Regions from separate parts of the Paenibacillus vandeheii genome, predicted to be linked through region 2. Evidence: predicted binding sites of a transcription regulator. Region 2 holds the regulator's gene; the other holds the start of a gene.
The links. The regulator Rex, encoded in region 2, represses fermentation and respiration genes when NADH is low (regulators of the CRP and FNR family bind a similar motif). The targets are predictions, from matches to a motif close to TTGTGAAATATTTCACAA.
Positions count from the first base shown of each region.

Region 1 (3,442 bases), on a different contig from region 2:
GAATGAGACGTTTAATCACAATCCTGATTGGAATGGCTGCTTTGCTGACAGCCGCGTGGGCAATTTACCAGGGGAATTTCTCATCAGATACCCAAAGAATCGGTGTTATTGAAATCGGTGCAATTGCTCCTGAATTCACTGCCGTTAATTCAGCCGGAGAACAGGTGAAGCTCTCCGATTATCGGGGCAAAGTTGTGATGATTAACTTTTGGGCTTCCTGGTGTACCCCTTGTGTGAGGGAGATGCCGATGATTAATCAGATCGCTCAGACATATCAAGAAGACGTGCAGACCCTGTTTGTCAACGTAGGGGAAGCGAAGGGGACCATTCGTGAATTTATGAATAAACAGCAATTCGATTTCCCTGTAATCATTGATGTGACCGGAAAGGTCTCCGGCCTGTATCGCATCACCGGTCTGCCAGCGACGATGGTCATAGATCAGGAAGGCATGTTCAGTCACATTTTGCTCGGTGAGTTGACCAAGGATATTCCCTTGCAGCAATGGCTGGAGGACACCGTCCAACAAAAGAATTGAAACCTTGTAAGATTTAAGAACAAAAGAAGCCGCTATATGAGCGGTTTCTTTTGTTTTTTTTGTAAGCTACAAGAGCCAGAACAACTGCAAACGGTTGGGTTTCGAAAACACCTTTCACCCATAGTGGAAATGAAATGCAATACCACGGTTGTGCCCAATGAATCAATAGCCCCTTCGGGTACTTTTTACGCTTTTCACCGAGTTGTCAGAAAGAGTTGATCCTTTCTTGAACATTTAGGGACGAAGACGTGTCAGTGATTGAATTGCTCATTCACAAAGATATAATAATTTTAACTATTAGGTCTCGTTCTGAACTTTGGCTTTGTATTCTCAGGCAAACCAGGCTCGCTAACGGATGCTTAGCCAGTAATTAAGCTAATGATGGTTGGGCAAAGACTCCCTCGTCTCTGACTTTGTGAAAAAATTCTCTTTGTACATACAACATCGGAGGAGCGCTTTATAAACCAAATCTGAACCAATGGCGTAGCTGCCCAATCCTGATATTGAAAGTAGTTCAAGGGCTGACTGACCTAATGATTAAATGCATCAAATCATTGCAAAAATCGAACAGAGTTTGAAAGGAGGCAGTAAAGAATGGCAATTGATACGGTGATGTGGAGCAAGCTGGTGACAGGCATGACGCTAGGGTTCCACGTTATTTTTGCGACACTTGGAGTCGGTGTGCCCCTAATGATCGCTATTGCAGAGTTCATGGGGATCCGCAAAAAAGATCCTCACTACACACTAATGGCTAAGAGGTGGTCACGAGGGTTTGTCATTTCTGTGGCGGTAGGTGTTGTGACCGGCACAGCGATATCACTGCAACTGGCCCTGGTATGGCCGAATTTCATGAAATTGGCGGGGAATGTCATTGCACTTCCGCTATTTATGGAAGTGTTCGCGTTCTTTTTTGAAGCCATCTTCCTGGGCATTTATTTGTATACGTGGGATCGATTCAAAAATCCGTACATTCACTGGCTGCTGACGATTCCGATTGTTGCCGGGGCAGGTATGTCTGCCGTCTTTATTACGACGGTGAACGGCTTCATGAACCAGCCTGGGGGCTTTGTCATGGAGGCAGGCCAATTCACAGCGGTTGACCCGATACAGGCGATGCTGAATACGGCGACGTTCTCCAAGGTGTTCCATGTATTAAGCTCGGCCTATCTGACAGGAGCTGCCCTGTTAGCCGGAATTGCAGCCTTTGCAATGCTGAGAACAGGGGTATCCGCATACCACAAAAAAGCCTTGAACCTTATGATGGCGGTGGTGCTGCTGTTTGGCTTGCTGAACACGTTAGCGGGAGATGTGTCCGCCAAGTTCCTGGCAGAGCATCAGCCGGAGAAGCTAGCAGCGGCAGAATGGCATTTTGAGACGGAAAGCGGCGCGGATTTGATTTTATTAGGCTGGCTGAATGCAGAGCATGAAATAATAGGAGCTCTTCACATGCCGAAATTGCTCAGCTTCCTGGCCTTTAGTGACTTTAATGCCGAGGTAACCGGACTGGAGGAGTTTCCGAAGGACGAATGGCCGCCGCTGCTCGTTCACTACCTGTTTGATTTGATGGCTGGAATCGGATTTACTCTGCTGGCGATCTCGGTTCTGTATTTCCTGTTTGTGTTCTGGAAAAAGCGCAATGAACTGAACAAGTGGCTGCTTGGAATCATTGCCCTGGGAGCGCCAATGGCATTTCTCGGGGTTGAGCTGGGCTGGTTCTATGCAGAACTTGGACGACAGCCGTGGATTATCCGGGGATATATGCGTGTAGAGGAAGCCGCCACTTCATCACCCAACATAAGAATAATCTTTTTCTTCTTCCTGCTTCTATATATCGTTCTGGGAGTCATGTGTGTTCTCGTGCTAAGACGTTTGTTCAACAATAATCCGGCAGAAGTCGAGATGGAGAAATGGATGAAGGAAAAGGAGAAGAGCAATCCGACTACAGAAAAGGGTGAAAAGGCATGATGAGTTACGAGCTGATTGGCATCTCGGTGCTCTGGCTGTTCTTGTATGGCTATCTAATTGTAGCCTCCATTGATTTCGGGGCGGGCTTCTTTGCCTTTTATGCACGCTTGACGAAACAGGATCACCTGATTAATCGTCTGATCTCCCGTTATTTATCCCCGGTATGGGAGATTACGAATGTATTTTTTGTTTTTTTCTATATTGGCATCGTTGGATTCTTTCCGGACACGGCTTATTATTACGGATCAGCACTGCTCGTACCGGGAAGCATTGCGGTCATTTTGCTCGCCATTCGTGGTTCGTTTTATGCCTTTGAGAACTATGGCTCCAAAACTAATATCGTGTATCTGTTTCTATACGGGGCGTCAGGTCTGCTTATTCCTGCTTCGTTGTCAGTGGCGCTAACACTGTCTGAAGGCGGCTTTATCGTGAAGGAGGGTTCGACAGTTTCTCTGGATTACTGGACGCTGTTTACCAATCCGTTATCATGGAGCATCGTTGGACTGGCGATAGTGTCCGTTTTGTTCATAAGCAGCTCATTTTTGGCCTTTTATGCATCTCGGGCAGAGGATCACTCTGCGTTGAAGCTGGTGCGGAACTATGCCCTGTTCTGGAGTACACCGACGATTATTATCGCACTGACTGCATTTATATATTTGGGACAGCACAATGAGCGACATTTTCAAAATATGATGGATTTATGGTGGCTGCTTGCGCTTTCCGTTGCATTTTTCATGATTGCGATGTGGCTGTTATACAACGGACGCCGTTACGGATTAGCGTTTATATGTATCATGCTGCAATTTTTCTGTGCCTTTTTCGCTTACGGAATTGGTCAATATCCTTATATCCTTGATCCGTACATTACGATTCAAAACAGCGTCACCTCACCAGCGATGGGCTTTGCACTGGTTGTTGTGTTTATCGGTGGCATGTGTATG
Region 1 covers NZ_JAROCD010000008.1:278,306-281,747, reverse strand. The annotation lists gene P5G61_RS17860 (TlpA family protein disulfide reductase) at 3-536, shown strand; gene P5G61_RS17855 (cytochrome ubiquinol oxidase subunit I) at 1,131-2,501, shown strand; gene P5G61_RS17850 (cytochrome d ubiquinol oxidase subunit II) at 2,498-3,442, shown strand, end outside.
Region 1: a site for Rex is predicted at 950-967, ahead of P5G61_RS17855 (cytochrome ubiquinol oxidase subunit I). Genes of this name have one in related genera too.

Region 2 (3,442 bases):
TATGGGATCGACTAAGCGATACACTGTTTGGCCTGCTGCCTGAACGTAGCGATGCTTCTCCAGGCGAGACTGGACAATTTTCACTTAGACTGAAGCCTTCGCAAAAACCGGCCAAATGGCAGGAATTGCAGGACGTAGAAAACCAAATCTATGTAACCCTAGGTGATTTGATTCGTAAAGGCGACAAGCTGCTGCTTGAAGTGAAAGAAGATCAGGATGATTATCAGTCCGATAGTCTGATTACGGATATCTCAGGACTGCTCAAGGACTTGGCAACGATCAAGGATAATCTGCGTTTCTTCATGCGAATGGATGATGCCAATACCGTGTACTGGATGGAGGCTAGCGGCCAGTTCCGCAGTAAATCACTGCAGCTCTATGCCGTTCCTGTCGATGTCAGTGCGCAATTGAAGGATATGTTCTTTGATAAAAAGAAAAGCGTTGTGCTTACATCGGCTACGCTCTCCGTTGACAAGTCATTTCAATTCATGATCGAACAGCTTGGCTTGCAGGAAGCTGCCGAGAATAACCGCTTGTTGACATCCATGCTGCCGTCACCATTCAACTATCGCGAACAGGCCCTGCTCGTCATTCCGCGTGATTTCCCAAGTGTGAAGGGCAGTGTAGGTGATGCCCACTTTGTGGATATGCTCGTGCATTCGCTCGCGGAAACGGCTATCGCGACTCGTGGACGCATGATGGTGTTGTTCACCTCCTACCGCATGCTGCGCCAGGTCTATGACCCGCTTAAGGAGGCCTTGTCAGGTAATGATATCTCTTTGCTCGGGCAAGGGGTGGACAGCGGCAGCCGTTCCAAGCTTACACGCCGCTTCCAAGATGCGAAAGCAACTGTACTTCTTGGCACAAGCAGCTTCTGGGAAGGAGTGGACATTCCTGGAGAGGCTCTGACCTGTCTTGCGATTGTCAGACTGCCGTTCCAGCCACCAAATCACCCATTAGTTGAAGCGAAGAGTGAGCTTTTGCAGCAACAGAAGAAAAATCCGTTTATGAAGCTGTCCGTGCCGCAAGCCGTTATCCGCTTCAAACAGGGATTCGGCAGACTGGTTCGTACGGGCAAAGACAGAGGTATTGTGATTGTATACGATACACGTGTCATTGAAGCATATTATGGCAAGTACTTTTTATATTCATTACCAGGTCCCAAAATGGAACACATGCTCACAGAGCAGATGGTTCCTCGCATTTCGGAATGGCTTGAGAGACCAACCGATGAACAGCAATAACAGCTATGCTCTGTAGCTTATATGATTGCATGAAGCCACTAATTGGCGGTAAAATTGAGCAATATCATTCATTCGTTTCATGAATAGTGAGTAAAGCGATTAAAGAAGTAATTTAAGCAATTATCCATTATATAACAAAGAGCATCCTGTTTAATTCAGTCATCTTTTTGCATCGTTTTAGACAGGGTGCTCATCTTTTCATCTATCTATCGTGGCCTTGGTAAGGGGGAGCAATGAATGAAATCAGATAAAATTTCGGAAGCCGTGGTGCGAAGATTGCCTGTTTACTTGCGTTATTTGAATGAACTGCATCAGCGCGAAGTCAATACGGTTTCTTCACAAGAACTTGGATTGAGACTGGATTTGAATCCGGCTCAGATTCGTAAAGACCTGGCTTACTTCGGTGACTTTGGTCGTAAAGGGATCGGATATGACGTTTCATATCTCATCGAGAAGATCCGCCATATTCTGAAAATAGACCAGCAGATCAATGTAGCTCTTGTCGGAGCAGGTAATTTAGGACACGCCTTATCCAATTACAATGCCTACCTCAAAGACAACATGAAAATTGTCGCTGTATTTGATGCCTACGGTCCGAAGATTGGAAGTCAAATCAACAGTCTGACGGTGCAACCGATGAATGAATTAACGGATTCGGTCAAAAAAGATAACATTCGTATAGGGATTATCACGGTTCCGGATACGGAAGCCCAAAATGTTGCCGATCAGTTGATTGAGTCAGGAATTGAAGCGATTCTGAATTTTGCGCCAACGATCCTGAAGACCCCGCCGCATATTCGCATTCATCATGCCGATTTTACGACGGATCTGCTTAGCCTTGCTTATTATTTGGAGAACGGAAAGGACGACGAGGAAGATGACGACAAATAGATGGGTAATTCACAACGGCAAATTTGCCGTCAGTGAGGGCACGAATTGGAAAGTGGTTCAAGGTTATATGGTTGTCGAGAATGACAAGATTGTGCATATTGGTGAGACTTTGCCGGAAGGAGACGAAAGTCTGACAAAGGTGGACGGAAAAGGACTGCTCTTCTTGCCGGGTCTGATCAATACGCATGGTCACGCAGCCATGTCGCTTCTGAGAGGTCATGGAGATGATTTGGCATTACAAGTATGGTTGCAGGAGAAAATGTGGCCAATGGAAGCCAAAATGACGTCTGAAGACGTATATTGGGGCACATCACTTTCCGTACTTGAAATGTTGAAAGGTGGAACAACAGCATTCCTGGATATGTATGATCATATGGATCAGGTTGCAAAAGTGGTGGAACAATCCGGCGTTCGTGCTGCTCTGGCACGTGGGGTAATCGGACTTTGCTCAGCGGAAGAACAACAGCGCAAGCTGGAAGAATCCGCAGCATTTGCCCGTCAATGGAATGGACAAGCAGACGGAAGAATTACAACCGTAATTTCTCCACATGCTCCCTACACTTGCCCTCCGGATTACATAGAGAAGCTGGTACAGGTTGCTCATGACCTGAATCTGCCTTTGCATACGCATATGTCTGAAACGCTTCGTGAAGTGGAACAGAACGTGGCTGACTACGGTCTGCGTCCGGTTGCACATCTGGAGAAGCTAGGATTTTTCTCCCGTCCATCTCTGGTTGCACATGCGGTACATCTGAATGATGAGGAGATCGAAATTCTTGCACGACATGATGTAGCAGTTTCCCACAATCCAGGCAGTAACCTGAAATTGGCTTCGGGTGTTGCACGAGTACCTGATCTGCTGAAAGCAGGGGTGACCGTGTCCCTCGGAACAGATGGACCAGCAAGTAACAATAACCTCGATATGTTTGAAGAGATGAGACTTGCTGCTTTGATTCACAAAGGTGTGTCCGGTGACCCTACCGCAGTGCCAGCAGGGGAAGCACTTCTGCTTGGAACTTCGTATGGTGCCAAATCCATATTCCTGAACAATACAGGAGCACTGCAAACAGGCATGAAGGCTGACTTCATCGCCTTGAATATTGAACAAGCCCATTTCTATCCGCATACGGATCTGATTTCCCATACCATATACTCTGCATCAGCCAAAGATGTAGAGCATGTGTGGGTGGATGGTAAACAAGTGGTTAAACATGGCGAATGTCTTACGATGGATGAAGAGCGTATTTTGCGTGAGTCTCAACTGGCATTTGACGGTCTGCTTGCCCGTTAATTCCAAGGACAGCATC
Region 2 covers NZ_JAROCD010000005.1:223,341-226,782, forward strand. The annotation lists gene dinG (ATP-dependent DNA helicase DinG) at 1-1,244, shown strand, start outside; gene P5G61_RS11465 (redox-sensing transcriptional repressor Rex) at 1,482-2,135, shown strand; gene P5G61_RS11470 (amidohydrolase) at 2,122-3,426, shown strand.